3 regions of the Lentzea sp. NPDC006480 genome follow, and region 2 is predicted to be linked to each of the others. Evidence: riboswitches for the same ligand, from Rfam matches in the RefSeq annotation. Region 2 holds a riboswitch; each other region holds the start of a gene.
The links. Region 2 has a riboswitch for cobalamin ahead of cobN (cobaltochelatase subunit CobN). Riboswitches for the same ligand answer to the same signal wherever they lie in the genome.
Positions count from the first base shown of each region.

Region 1: linked by a shared signal. The riboswitch ahead of ABZX92_RS10285 (putative cobaltochelatase) and the one ahead of cobN (cobaltochelatase subunit CobN) in region 2 are both predicted to bind cobalamin.
Region 3: linked by a shared signal. The riboswitch ahead of ABZX92_RS30270 (iron ABC transporter permease) and the one ahead of cobN (cobaltochelatase subunit CobN) in region 2 are both predicted to bind cobalamin.

Region 1 covers NZ_JBEXPJ010000018.1:43,027-47,147, reverse strand. The annotation lists gene cobO (cob(I)yrinic acid a,c-diamide adenosyltransferase) at 1-415, opposite strand, end outside; gene ABZX92_RS10285 (putative cobaltochelatase) at 428-2,329, opposite strand; cobalamin riboswitch at 2,368-2,493, opposite strand; gene ABZX92_RS10280 (beta-eliminating lyase-related protein) at 2,532-3,491, opposite strand; gene ABZX92_RS10275 (hypothetical protein) at 3,514-4,121, opposite strand, start outside.
Region 2 covers NZ_JBEXPJ010000203.1:8,471-12,591, reverse strand. The annotation lists gene cobN (cobaltochelatase subunit CobN) at 1-1,165, opposite strand, end outside; cobalamin riboswitch at 1,200-1,332, opposite strand; gene ABZX92_RS41095 (hypothetical protein) at 1,341-2,396, shown strand; gene ABZX92_RS41090 (precorrin-8X methylmutase) at 2,393-3,013, shown strand; gene cobJ (precorrin-3B C(17)-methyltransferase) at 3,010-4,121, shown strand, end outside.
Region 3 covers NZ_JBEXPJ010000096.1:21,455-25,575, forward strand. The annotation lists gene ABZX92_RS30255 (putative T7SS-secreted protein) at 1-1,015, shown strand, start outside; gene ABZX92_RS30260 (hypothetical protein) at 1,179-1,685, shown strand; gene ABZX92_RS30265 (hypothetical protein) at 1,642-2,001, opposite strand; cobalamin riboswitch at 2,076-2,214, shown strand; gene ABZX92_RS30270 (iron ABC transporter permease) at 2,218-3,267, shown strand; gene ABZX92_RS30275 (ATP-binding cassette domain-containing protein) at 3,267-4,007, shown strand; gene ABZX92_RS30280 (ABC transporter substrate-binding protein) at 4,004-4,121, shown strand, end outside.

The DNA of each region.
Region 1 (4,121 bases), on a different contig from region 2:
AGGTGAACTCGTCGAGGACGTAGAAGCCGTGGCGTTCGGCCTGGAGGCGGCGGGCGATCTCCTCCCAGCCCTCCCTGGCGGCTGCGGCGTGGTCGTCCTCGGTGCCCTGCTTGCGGGTCCAGGACCAGCCCTCGCCCATCTTGTGCCACTCGACGGCGCCGCCCTCGCCGGTCTCGTCGTGGAGTTTGCCGAGCGCCTTGAACGCGGACTCCTCGCCGACCTTCCACTTGGCGGACTTCACGAACTGGAACACGCCGATGTCCCAGCCCTGGTTCCAGCCGCGCAACGCCATGCCGAACGCCGACGTCGACTTCCCCTTCATCTCACCGGTGTGCAGCATGAGCAACGGCCGATTGCGACGCTGTCTCGTCGTCAGGCCGTCCTTGGGCACCTCGGTGGGCTGTCCCTGTGGCACTGGGGTTTCTCCTTATGCGGCGCGGACGACGCCGGCGAGGTGGTCGGCGCTGAGCTGGTCGAGGCGGACACAGGTGCCCTGGAGGGCTTCGGCGACCTTCTGCGCGAGGCCGAGGCGGATGTGGCCCTGTTCGCAGTCGACGACCACGACGGCGGTCCGTTCGAGCAGGCCCGCGGCTTTGAGCGCGTCCTTGGTGGGGTCGCCGCCGAGTCCGGACGACGTGGCGCGGCCGTCGGTGAGGAGGACGACCAGGGGGCGCTTCTGCGGGTCCCTGAGCCGTTCGATCTCCAGGATCTTGTGGGCCTTGAGGATGCCGTCCGCGAGTGGAGTGCGGCCTCCGGTGCGCATCTTCTTGAGACGGGTTGCCGCCGCGTCCACGGAAGTCGTCGGGGGCAAAGCGACTTCGGCCGTGCCGCCGCGGAACGTGATCACGCCGACCTTGTCCCGGCGCTGGTAGGCGTCGCGGAGCAGCGAGACGACCGCGCCGCTCACCGCGGACATGCGCTGACGCGCGGCCATTGAGCCCGAGGCGTCGACCACGAACAGGATGAGGTTGGACTCCTTGCCCTCCCGCACGGCCTTGCGCAGGTCTGCTGCCGTCAGGAGGAGTCCGGGGCCGCTGCGGCCGCGTTCGCGCTGGTGCGGTGCGGCGTTCAGGAGCGTGTCGACGAGGTGGAGCCCACTTCCGTCCACTTTGGACGAACGGACGATCCGGCCGGTGCGGGCGCGGGCCCTGGAACGCTTGCCCGGCGCGCCTTCTCCGACTCCGGGGACTTCCAGCAGCCTGGCCTTGAACGCCGGGGCGGGTTCCGGGGCCGGACGGTCGTTGGGCGCGTTTCCGTTGCCTGCCGGACCTTCCTGCGGTTCGGGGAGCTCACCGCCGCCGGGGCCGTCGTCGTCCGGGCCGCCGTCGTCGTTGGCGTGCTCGGCCGCCTCGCGCATGGCGTCTTCGAGCTGCTGCTCCTCGATGCCGGGCTCGTCGAACGGGTCGCGCCTGCGGCGGTGCGGGAGGGCGAGCCGGACGGCGGTTTCCACGTCCAGCTCTTCGACCTGGGTCGCGCCTCGCCAGGCCGCGTGGGCGGTGGCGGCGCGGGCGACGACGAGGTCGGCGCGCATGCCGTCGACCTCGAAAGCCGCGCAGACAGCGGCGATCCGGCGCAGCTCACTGTCCGGAAGAGACACTTGGGGAAGGTTTTCGCGTGCGTGGGTGATCTGCTGCTTGAGCTTGGCGTCTTCCTCGGCCCACCTGGCGGCGAATCCTGTGGGATCGGCTTCGTAGGCGAGCCGGCGGCGGATGACCTCGGTGCGGATGCTGACGTCGCGCGCGGCCTTCACCGCGACCGTGAGCCCGAACCGGTCGAGCAGCTGCGGCCGAAGCTCGCCTTCCTCGGGGTTCATCGTGCCGACCAGCAGGAACTGGGACGGGTGCGAGATGGACACGCCTTCGCGTTCGACGTGTGCACGGCCCATCGCGGCGGCGTCGAGCAGCAGGTCGACGAGGTGGTCGTGAAGCAGGTTGACCTCGTCGACGTAGAGCACGCCCCGGTGCGCGGCGGCGAGCAGGCCCGGCTGGAACGCCCGCACGCCCTCGGTCAGGGCCTTCTCCAGGTCGAGCGAGCCGACCAGGCGGTCCTCGGTGGCGCCCACCGGCAGTTCGACGAGCTTGGCTGGCCGCCGCTCGGCTCCCTCGTGCGGCGCGTCGGGGCAGTCGGTGCTGCCGGGGACGCAGCCGAAGCGGCAGTTCCGCGAGACGTCCAGCTCCGGCAGCAGCGCGGCAAGGGCACGCACGATGGTCGACTTCGCGGTCCCCTTCTCGCCGCGGACGAGAACGCCGCCGATGCCGGGGTGCACGGCGTTCAGCAGCAGGGCCAGCCGGAGGTCGTCATGTCCGACGACAGCCGAAAAGGGGTACATGCTCAGCGAAGTCCTTCCTCGGGTGTCCACGCCCGTGGCCGGTCGAATGAAGAGGGGGCGAGTTCCTGGCTCCCAGGGCTGGCCTGGTCACAGTCGCGGGCACGGCGCCGGACTCACACCGGCTTCCTCGCGCTCCCCTCACAGCCCCGGCATCGTCGCACTTCGCACCGCCGGGTCCAACAGCCAGGTGAGCGACGTCGCCCTAGATCAGGCTCTGGAACTCCGCCCAGGCCTCCCCGACCTCGTCCGCCGTCCACTCCAGCGCGGGCTCGGCGACCGTGATCTCGGTCTTGGCGAGCGTGCCGTCCCGCCAGAAGCCGCCGAGGAACTTGCCGCTCAGCTCCTTGAGCCGGGCCGGGTCGCCGGGCAGGTGCAGCGCGAACTGGTGGGTGTGCGGTTCGGGCAGTCCCATCGCCGCCGCCACGACCTTGGCGTGCTGCACCTGGGCGCCCAGGCGGGGCAGCACGGTGTCCAGGCCGTGCAGGGCGGAGAGAGCGGCGGGCCACTGCTGGAAGAGCATGCCGCCGTAGCGGTGACGCCAGACGCGTGCCTGGTCGATGAAGTCCTGGGTGCCGGCCAGCGCGGCGCCGGAGATGCCTTCGAGCGACTTGTAGAACGACACGTAGACCGAGTCGAACAGGCCCGCGATCTCGGGAAGCGGCTTGCCGAGGCCGTGGGTGCTCTCCCAGAGGCGGGCGCCGTCGAGGTGCACCACGGCGTCGCGATCGCGGGCGGCGTCGACCGTCGCGGTCAGCTCGTCCCAGGTCGGGAGGATGAAGCCGGCCTCGCGGTCCGGGACTTCGAGCAGCAGCGTGCCGAACGGTTCGGGGCAGGTGGCGACCTCGTCGTTGCGGACCTTGACCGGGCGGAGGCCGGACAGCACGGTCAGCGCGTCGTCCTCGTGGTGCAGCGGGTGGGCCTGGGGATGCATCGCCACGATCGGGTTGTGGGTGCGGTCGGCCCAGCACTTGAGGGCGATCTGCTGCGCCATGGTTCCGGTCGGCACGAACAGCGCGGCCTCGGTGCCCAGCAACTGCGCCACCCGAGTTTCGAGGGCGCCCACCGGACCGCCGTCGCCGTAGCGGTCGGGATCGACGTCCGGCACGGGGCCGAGCGTCTCCAGAAGAGTCCGCTTCCTGACGCCGGAGAGCTGTCGGTTCATCACCTGGGCATCAAACCTCAGGTCAGCGGCTCACTGCCACCGACTTCGGGGCGCGGAAGGACAGCAGGTTGAGCCACTCGGGGTTGTCACCGAGGAGGCGCAACGACGGTTCGTGCTCGGCGACGGTCTGCAGGGTCACCGCGGCTTCGAGGCGGGCCAGGCCGGCGCCGAGGCAGAAGTGGCGGCCGTAGCCGAACGCCAAGTGCTTGGGGTCGGTTTCCTTGCCGCTCAACAACAACACGAGTTCGGCGCCTTGCGGGATGCGGGTGCCCGAGAGGACCACCTCACGGGCGGTCAGGCGGCGCCAGGTCACGACCGGGGTTTCGGTTCGGAGCACGTCCTCCACGAACGACTCGGCGACGTCGCGTTGGGGCAAACGTGCCCACAGGTCGCGGTTCTGGAGGGCACGCCGGAGTGCGGTGGAGAGCAGCTGGGTCGTGGTCTCCTGGCCCGCGATGAGCAGGAAGTAGCAGAGGCCGGCGGAGTCCTCTGCGGACACACCGGCATCGGCGAGGGCTTGGAACAGTTCGCCGTCGCGGGCGTGATAGCGCTTGACCAGCCACTGGTGGAAGTCGCCCACGTCGTCGACCAGTTCGAGCTGACGTTCGGTGGAGATGTTGCCCCAGAAGA
Region 2 (4,121 bases):
CGATCAGCGCGTGGATCAACGCGTCGCCGTCCAGCTCCCGCACACCGGGCAGCTTGTCGCCGATGTCGTAGCCGTGATCCTCCATGGCCTTGAGCAGCCGGACGGTGGACGCGGGCGTGTCGAGGCCGACCGCGTTGCCGATCCTGGAGTGCTTGGTCGGGTAGGCCGACAGCATCACCGCGATCTTGCGGTCCTTGGCGGGGATGTGGCGCAGCTTGCCGTGCCGGACCGCGATGCCGGCGACGCGCAGCGCCCGTTCCGGATCCGCGACGTAGACCGTGAGGCCGTCCTCGTCGATCTCCTTGAACGAGAACGGAACCGTGATGATCCGTCCGTCGAACTCGGGGATCGCCACCTGCGTCGCAGTGTCCAAAGGGGACAGTCCGTCGTCGTTCTCGTCCCACGACTCGCGGCTCGACGTCAGGCACAACCCTTGCAGGATCGGCACGTCGAGCGCCGCCAGCGCACCGACGTCCCACGCGTCGTCGTCGCCACCCGCCGACGCCTTCGCGGGGTTCGTGCCACCCGCGGCCAGCACCGTGACGATCAGCGCGTCGGCCTGCCTCAGCGTGTCCAGCAGCTCGGGCTCGGCCGTGCGCAGCGACGAGCAGAACACCGGCAGCGGCTTCCCGCCCTTGGCCTCGATCGCGTCGCACAACGCGTGCACGAACGCGGTGTTCCCCGCGACGTGGTGCGCCCGGTAGTAGAGCACCGCGACGGTCGGGCCTTCACCTGTTTGCGGACGTTCCAGCACTCCCCACGTCGGCGTGGCCTGTGGCGGCGCGAACCCGTGCCCGGTCAGCAGAATCGTGTCTTCGAGGAACTTGTGCAGCTCGGTGAGGTTCTGCGAGCCGCCGTGCGCGAGGTAGAGGTGCGCCTCGGCACAGACGCCGCCCGGCACCGTCGACAGCTCCATCAACGCGGCGTCCGGCTGCTGCTCACCACCGAGCACCACCACGGGCAACCCGCTGGCCAGCAGCCAGTCGAGCCCTTCCTCCCACATCCGGCGCCCGCCGAGAATGCGCACCACCACGAGGCTGACGCCGTCGATCAGCGCGGGCAGGTCGTCGGCCGTGAGCCGGGCGGGGTTGCCGAGCCGGTACTCGGCACCACTGGCACGCGCCGAAAGCAGGTCGGTGTCGGAGGTCGACAGCAGCAGGATCACGCAGGCTCCATCCCTCGTGGGGTCCGCGCCCCAGGTTGCGGGTGACTGGCGAAGCAGAGTTCCTGACTCCCAGCGGGTGCTGGTCACAGTGGCGGGACCGCGCCGGATTCACACCGGCTTCCTCCTGCGCTTCGTCGTTCGGGCTCACCCTAACCGGCGGGTTACAGTCCGACCTATGCGTAGTCACCCGGATGCCTGCCCTGGCGCGGTCGAGCTGCATCAGGCAGCCGACGGCGGCCTCGCCCGCATCCGGGTCCCGGGCGGCACCCTTTCGGCAGCTCAGTGGGACGTGGTCCGGCTTGCCGCGCTGGAGCTCGGCAGTGGCTCGCTGGAGCTGACCTCGCGGGCGAATCTCCAGATCAGGGGCCTGGCGGACGGCCTGGAGCTCGGTGCGCGGCTCCGTGCGGCGGGCTTGCTGCCTTCGGACACGCACGAGCGCATCCGCAACATCATCGCCGCGCCGCTGGAGCCCAACCAGCCGCTGGTGGACGCCCTGGACGCCGCCCTGTGCGCCGACCCGGCACTGGCCTCGCTACCAGGCCGTTTCCTGGTGACGGTCGGCTCGTCGGTGAGCGGCCTGGGCGGCGACTTCGGCCGGGTCGACGACGTCCTGCTGCTGGCCGGGACCGATACAGGTGTGCGTGTCCACGATCCGGTCGACGCCGTGGTGACCGCCGCCCGCCTCTTCCAGGAGCTGCGCGGAAGTGCCTGGCGCCTGTCCGAAGTGGACGACGGTGTGCGAAAGATCACCGAGCACTTCGGCACCACCGACGCCGCGCGCATCACCCCGGCTGTGACGCCTGTCGCACCTTCCCCGACCACTCCGGGCGTGCCGCTGGGCCGCCTGGACGCTCAACTCCTGCCCGGCGTCCCGGTCCGGCTGACCCCGTGGCGCAGCCTGGTCGTCCCCGCGGGAACCGACGTCTCCGGCTTGATCACCGACCCGGCCTCCCCCTGGCACGGCGTGAGCGCGTGCACCGGACGCCCCGGTTGCGCCAAGTCGCTCTCCGACGTCCGCGCCGACGTGCAGGAATGGCTCGCCCGCCCAGAACTGTCAGACCCGCTTGAGATGATTGGGATGGGGACCCGATCCCCCCAGGGGGCCCTCCAGTCCGGATCGATTCCGCAGCGCCCGGTCCACTGGTCGGGTTGCTCACGCAGATGTGGTCGCCCAGCCGGCGATGTGATCGAGTTCGTCGCGACCGGCGACGGCTACGAGGAGATCAGGTGACGGAGTACATCAAGGACGGCGCGGAGATCTACCGCCAGTCCTTCGCCACCATTCGCGCGGAATCGGACCTCACCAGGTTCCCGGCGGACGTCGCGCAAGTCGTCGTCCGCATGATCCACGCGTGCGGCATGACCGACCTCCCGGACGACGTCGCCTTCTCCCCCGACGTCGTCCGCAACGCCCGCGAAGCACTCCGCAACGGTGCCCCGATCCTCTGCGACGCCAACATGGTCGCGTCCGGCGTGACTCGCCGCCGCCTGCCCAAGGACAACGAAGTCCTGTGCTACCTCCAGGACCCGCGCACACCGGCCCTAGCCCAGAAACTGGGCAACACCCGCAGCGCCGCCGCCTTGGAGCTCCTCCAAGACCGGTTCGAAGGTGCCGTCATCGCCATCGGCAACGCCCCCACCGCGCTGTTCCACCTGATCGACCTGATCGACAAGGGCGCCGGAAGACCAGCCGCGGTTCTCGGCATCCCGGTGGGCTTCATCGGCGCCAAGGAGTCCAAAGAAGCTTTGGCCGCAACGGACTTGGAGCACCTCGTGGTCCACGGCCGGCGCGGCGGCAGCGCCATGACGGCGGCGGCCATCAACGCGATCGCGAGCGAGGAAGAATGACGGGCAAGCTCTACGGCGTCGGCCTGGGTCCTGGCGACCCGGAACTCGTGACGGTCAAGGCCGCGCGACTCATCGAGGAAGCCGACGTGGTCGCCTTCCACAGCGCCCGCCACGGTCGTTCCGTCGCGAAAACCATTGCGCAGCCCTATTTCCGCAGCCAAGATGATCCGAATCCGCAGATCCTCGAACAGCTCGTCTACCCGGTCACGACCGAGGACACCGACGACTACCAGGGCGAGATCGACCAGTTCTACGAGGAAGCCGCCGCACGCCTCGCCACCCACCTCGACGCGGGCAGAACCGTCGTGGTCCTGGCCGCGGGCGACCCGTTCTTCTACGGCTCGTACATGCACATGCACAAACGCCTCGCCGACCGCTACGAATGGGAAGTCGTCCCCGGCGTCACGAGCGTCAGCGGCGCGAGCGCGGTCCTCGGCACCCCGCTGGTCGAGCGCGACGAGATCCTCACGATCCTCCCCGGCACCCTCCCGCCGGCCGAACTGGCCGAGCATCTCAGGAACACCGACTCGGCCGCGATCCTCAAGCTGGGCCGCACCTTCGGCAACGTCAGGCAGGCGCTCGACGAAGCAGGCCGCCTCGACAACGCCTGGTACGTAGAACGCGCCACCACGGGCCGCCAACGCACCTCCCCGCTGGCCGACGTCGATCCCGACTCGGTCCCGTACTTCTCCCTGGCCCTGCTCCCGAGCCACTCCAAGCCCGAGCCGGACAAGGGCGAAGTCACCGTCATCGGTCTGGGCCCGGGCAAGACCGCGTGGCTCACCCCGGAAGCCCGCCACGAACTCGCCAAAGCCGACGACCTCGTCGGCTACACGACATACCTCGATCGCGTCCCGGACCGCCCCGGCCAGACCAAGCACGCCTCCCACAACCAGGTCGAGTCGGAACGAGCGGCGTTCGCCCTCGACCTGGCCAGGAAGGGCAAGCGAGTAGCGGTCATCTCCTCGGGCGACCCCGGCGTGTTCGCCATGGCCACCGCGGTCCTGGAAGTCGCCGCGGAGACCAACGACATCCCGGTCAAGGTCATCCCCGGCGTCACCGCCGCGAACGCCGTGGCCGCCAAGGCAGGCGCACCGCTCGGACACGA
Region 3 (4,121 bases), on a different contig from region 2:
CGAGAAGGCCGCGCTGGACGCCGTGTTCAACGGCGACGCCGCACCGTCGCCGCTCGCGCCGTTCAGCGATCCCGGCAAGGCCAAGCGGGAACAGGCCGAACGCCTGCTCGCCGACGCGCGGAAGGCGTTGAAGGAGGCGGCCGCGCAGACCGCGGCCGTGATCACCAAGTCGAAGGACAAGGCGCCGGAGGAACCGGGTTTCCTCTCCAAGTTCGCCGCCACGTTCGAAGACACCTTCGACAAGACCACCGAGCAGATGGAGAAGTTCGGCGACGGCCTGGGCAGGTCCCTGACGGGCCTGGTGACGTTGATGCGGGCGACCAGCCCGTTCGACCCCTACAACATGGCGCATCCCGGTGAGTACGCGGCGAACATGATGAAGCAGGCCTCCGGGATGGTTCACATGGTCACGAACCCGGTGGAGGCCATCAAGGGAATCCTCAACGTCGAGGAGTGGAAGAAGGACCCGTTCGCCGCGGTGGGCCAGCTGGTCGGCGACATCGCGATCGGCATCGCGACCGACGGCGCCGGATTCGCGGGCACGGCGGAGAAAGCGGTCGCCCGCGAGGCCGCGGAAGCCGCCGCGCGCGAGGCGACCGAGACGGCTGCCACCCAGATCGGCAAGCACGTCGACGACGGCATGCCGCCGTGGACCAAGGGCGACTACGAGCCGCCGGCGTCACACCCGCCGTCGGACTACAACCCCTTTCCCGACGAGCCGTTCGGTCCACAGAAGACAGAGCTGGACGACCTGCCGTCGCACGACCGGGATCACGACACACCGGATCACCACGAGCCCGAACAGCCGAAGCACGAACCGGACGAGCCACCGAGGATCACCGAACCGGAACAACTCCCGCAGCCCGACAAGAGCCACTTCTTCCATCTGCAGGACCTGGTCCGGCAGATCGACTACGGGCTGCACGACCTGCCGCTCGCGGAACAGCAGGCACAACGAGAGCTGATGAACAGCTACCGGCAGCAGATGCGCGACATCATGACCAAGCACGGCTGACGTCACGGCGACCTACTAGGAGCTTTGCACCATGCATCCCCAACCACCGCCGATGCGTCCGCAGCAGCCGATGCGTCCGCCGCAGCGTCAGGGGCCACCGCCGCCGCAACCGCCACGTGCGATGAGGCCACCCGCTCCGCCGCAGCCACAGCCACCCCAGCCCGTGGAGGAGCTTCCCGAGTGGACGAAGGACGGGGAGTTCCCGGCGATCTCGCGGAACATCCCGCTCTACGGCAAGGATCCGGCATCCGGCAAGGAACAGCTCTGGGTGGGCCGCGTCGTGTGGCAGGCGCGGACCATGAAGGAGATCACGATGGCGGTCTACGGTCCGTTCGGCCGCCGGATGACGACCGGCGAGTCCGTGTTCGACGCGCTGCTCAAGATTCGCGGCGAGCTCGAGAACACCGAGGAGTTCACCCCGCCGTGGAAGGTGCTGGTGAAGGGAGCCAGGCGCGACGTGTGGCACGTCGGGCACAAGGTGTCGATTTTCCCGGGCGACCGGGCCGAGATCCTCGTGCCCGGCGAGAAGACGACCGACTCCGTCGACGTGCTCGCGATGCTGGAGCCGGACGACACCCCGAAGTTCGGTCTCGTCGAGCACCAGATGGCGAACTGCCTGGAGTACTTCAGGCGCTTCGAGCCCGGCTTCGGCGCAGGAGGAGCGCTGTGACCGGCACGAACACCAGCGCTGCCACGAAGAACGCGGCCGGCAGCACCCAGAAGTAGGCGAGCGGGCTGTCCTGGTCGGTCGCGATGAGCAACATGCCCATCAGGCCGACCAGGAACAGGCCCAGATAGGCCGCCACGTCCTTGCGCCAGAAGTACGCTGCCACCGGTGCCGCCGCGAGCACGCAACCGGTCAGCGCCTGCGGAACGTTCAGGCAGTACTCGGGCGTGCAGTAGAGCGTGTCCAGCCAGGTGGCGAGCTGCTCCAACCAGAGGTTGGTGGTCTGCACGCCGAAGCAGAGCATGGCGAACCCGATCAAGACAGGGCTCTCGCCCTGGCGGCCGTGTCTTCGTTCCTGTGTCCCCATGTCTGTTAGACGCGTCTCCGCGGCGATCTGTGCAATGGCCTTTGGGTTAGGGTGCGGAGGTCGTGCACGGGGGAAGTCCGGTCGAAGTCCGGCGCTGACCCGCAACGGTAGGTCCCCTCACCGGGGGGACGAGCCCGAATACCCGCACACGGCGTGAAACCGGAACTCCTGCCGTGGACTGCGGGAAGGGCATTTGTGGTCGCGAAGATCAGCGCGCTCGTCGGCGTGCTCGCCGTCAGCATCGTGGCGGGAGTGGCGCTCGGCCCCGTCTCCGTCCCGTTCGGCGTCACGGTCGAGCTGTTGCGGGCGGCCATCACCGATGGCACAGTCCCCGCGGACCTCGCCGGGCAGTACCACATCGTCTGGGACATCCGGCTTCCTCGCGTGCTGCTGGCCGCGGTCGTGGGCGCGGGCCTCAGCACGGTCGGCGTGGCGATCCAGGCGATGGTCCGCAACGCCCTCGCCGATCCCTACGTGCTCGGCATCTCGTCCGGGGCCAGCGTCGGCGCGACGGCCGTGGCGACGCTCGGCGTGCTGTCCGGCCTGGGCGTCTACGCGCTGTCGGCGGGCGCTTTCCTGACCGGGCTCGGCGCCACCGCGCTGGTCTACCTCACCGCGCGCACGAGTGGCGGGCTCACCCCGTTGCGGCTGGTGCTGACCGGAACCGCGCTGGCGTACGGGTTCTCGGCGGTGGCGATGCTGCTGGTGTTCCAAGCTCCGCACGGTGAGGCCGCCCGCAGCGCGATGTTCTGGTTGCTGGGCAGCCTCGGCGGCGCGAACTGGCAGTCGCTGCCGGTCGCCGCGGCGGTGACTCTTGCCGGAATCGTCTACCTGATGACCAGGGCACGGCAGCTCAACGCGCTGGCGATGGGGGACGAGACCGCGACCACGCTCGGCGTCCCGGTCAACCGGTTCCGCACGCAGCTGTTCATCGTCACCGCGGGCATCACCGGTGTGCTGGTGGCGGTCAGCGGCGCCGTGGGGTTCGTCGGCCTGATGCTGCCGCACCTCACGCGCATGGTCGTCGACGCGGACCACCGCCGAGTGCTGCCGCTCGCACCCCTTGCCGGAGCGTCGTTCCTCGTGTGGGTCGACGTCGCCGCCCGCATGCTCGCCGCGCCGGAAGAGCTCCCGCTCGGCGTCATCACGGCCGCGATCGGGGTGCCGTGCTTCATCTTCCTCATGCGCCGCAAGTCCTACGTGTTCGGAGGACGTTGATGCGCATCGAGGTTCTCGACGTCACCGTCCAGGGCATCATCTCGGACATCTCGCTGGAGGCCGAGAACGAGGTGGTCGGCATCGTCGGCCCGAACGGCAGCGGCAAGTCGACGACGTTGCGTTGCGTCTACCGCGCTCTGAAGCCCAGCTCCGGCGCAGTGCTGATCGACGGCACGAACGTCCACAAGCGACACGACCTCGCCCGTTCGCTGGCTGCCCTGACCCAGGAGTCGCAGGTCGAGTTCGACTTCACGGTCGCCGAGGTCGTGGAGATGGGCCGCCTGCCGCACGAACGCGACTCCGCGCGTGATGCTCGCGTTGTTCGCGACGCACTGGCCACAGTGGACATCACGCACCTGGCCTCACGCAGTTTCCTCAGCCTGTCCGGCGGCGAACGCCAGCGCGTCCTGATCGCCCGCGCCATCGCCCAGGAACCCCGCGTCCTCGTGCTGGACGAGCCGACCAACCACCTCGACATCCGCCACCAGCTCGACGTGCTGGCGCTGGCCCGCGGCCTCGGCGTCACGGTGCTGACCGTCCTGCACGACCTGAACCTGGCCGCGTCCTACTGCGACAGGTTGTGCGTGCTCGACGAAGGCCGCCTGGTCGCGTCGGGCACGCCCGCGGACGTTCTGGTGCCCGAGCTGATCGCCAAGGTCTTCCACGTCACGGCACACGTCGTGCGTCACCCCACCACGGGAGTTCCCCAGCTCCTGTTCGACCAGGAGGTCACCCCTTGAGAACCGCGCTCTGCGCCCTGCTGTTGCTGGTCTCCGGCTGCGGCGCCACGGTCGCGCAGAACACCTCGGCATCGGACCCGGTGACCATCACCAACTGCGGTCAGCAGGTGACGT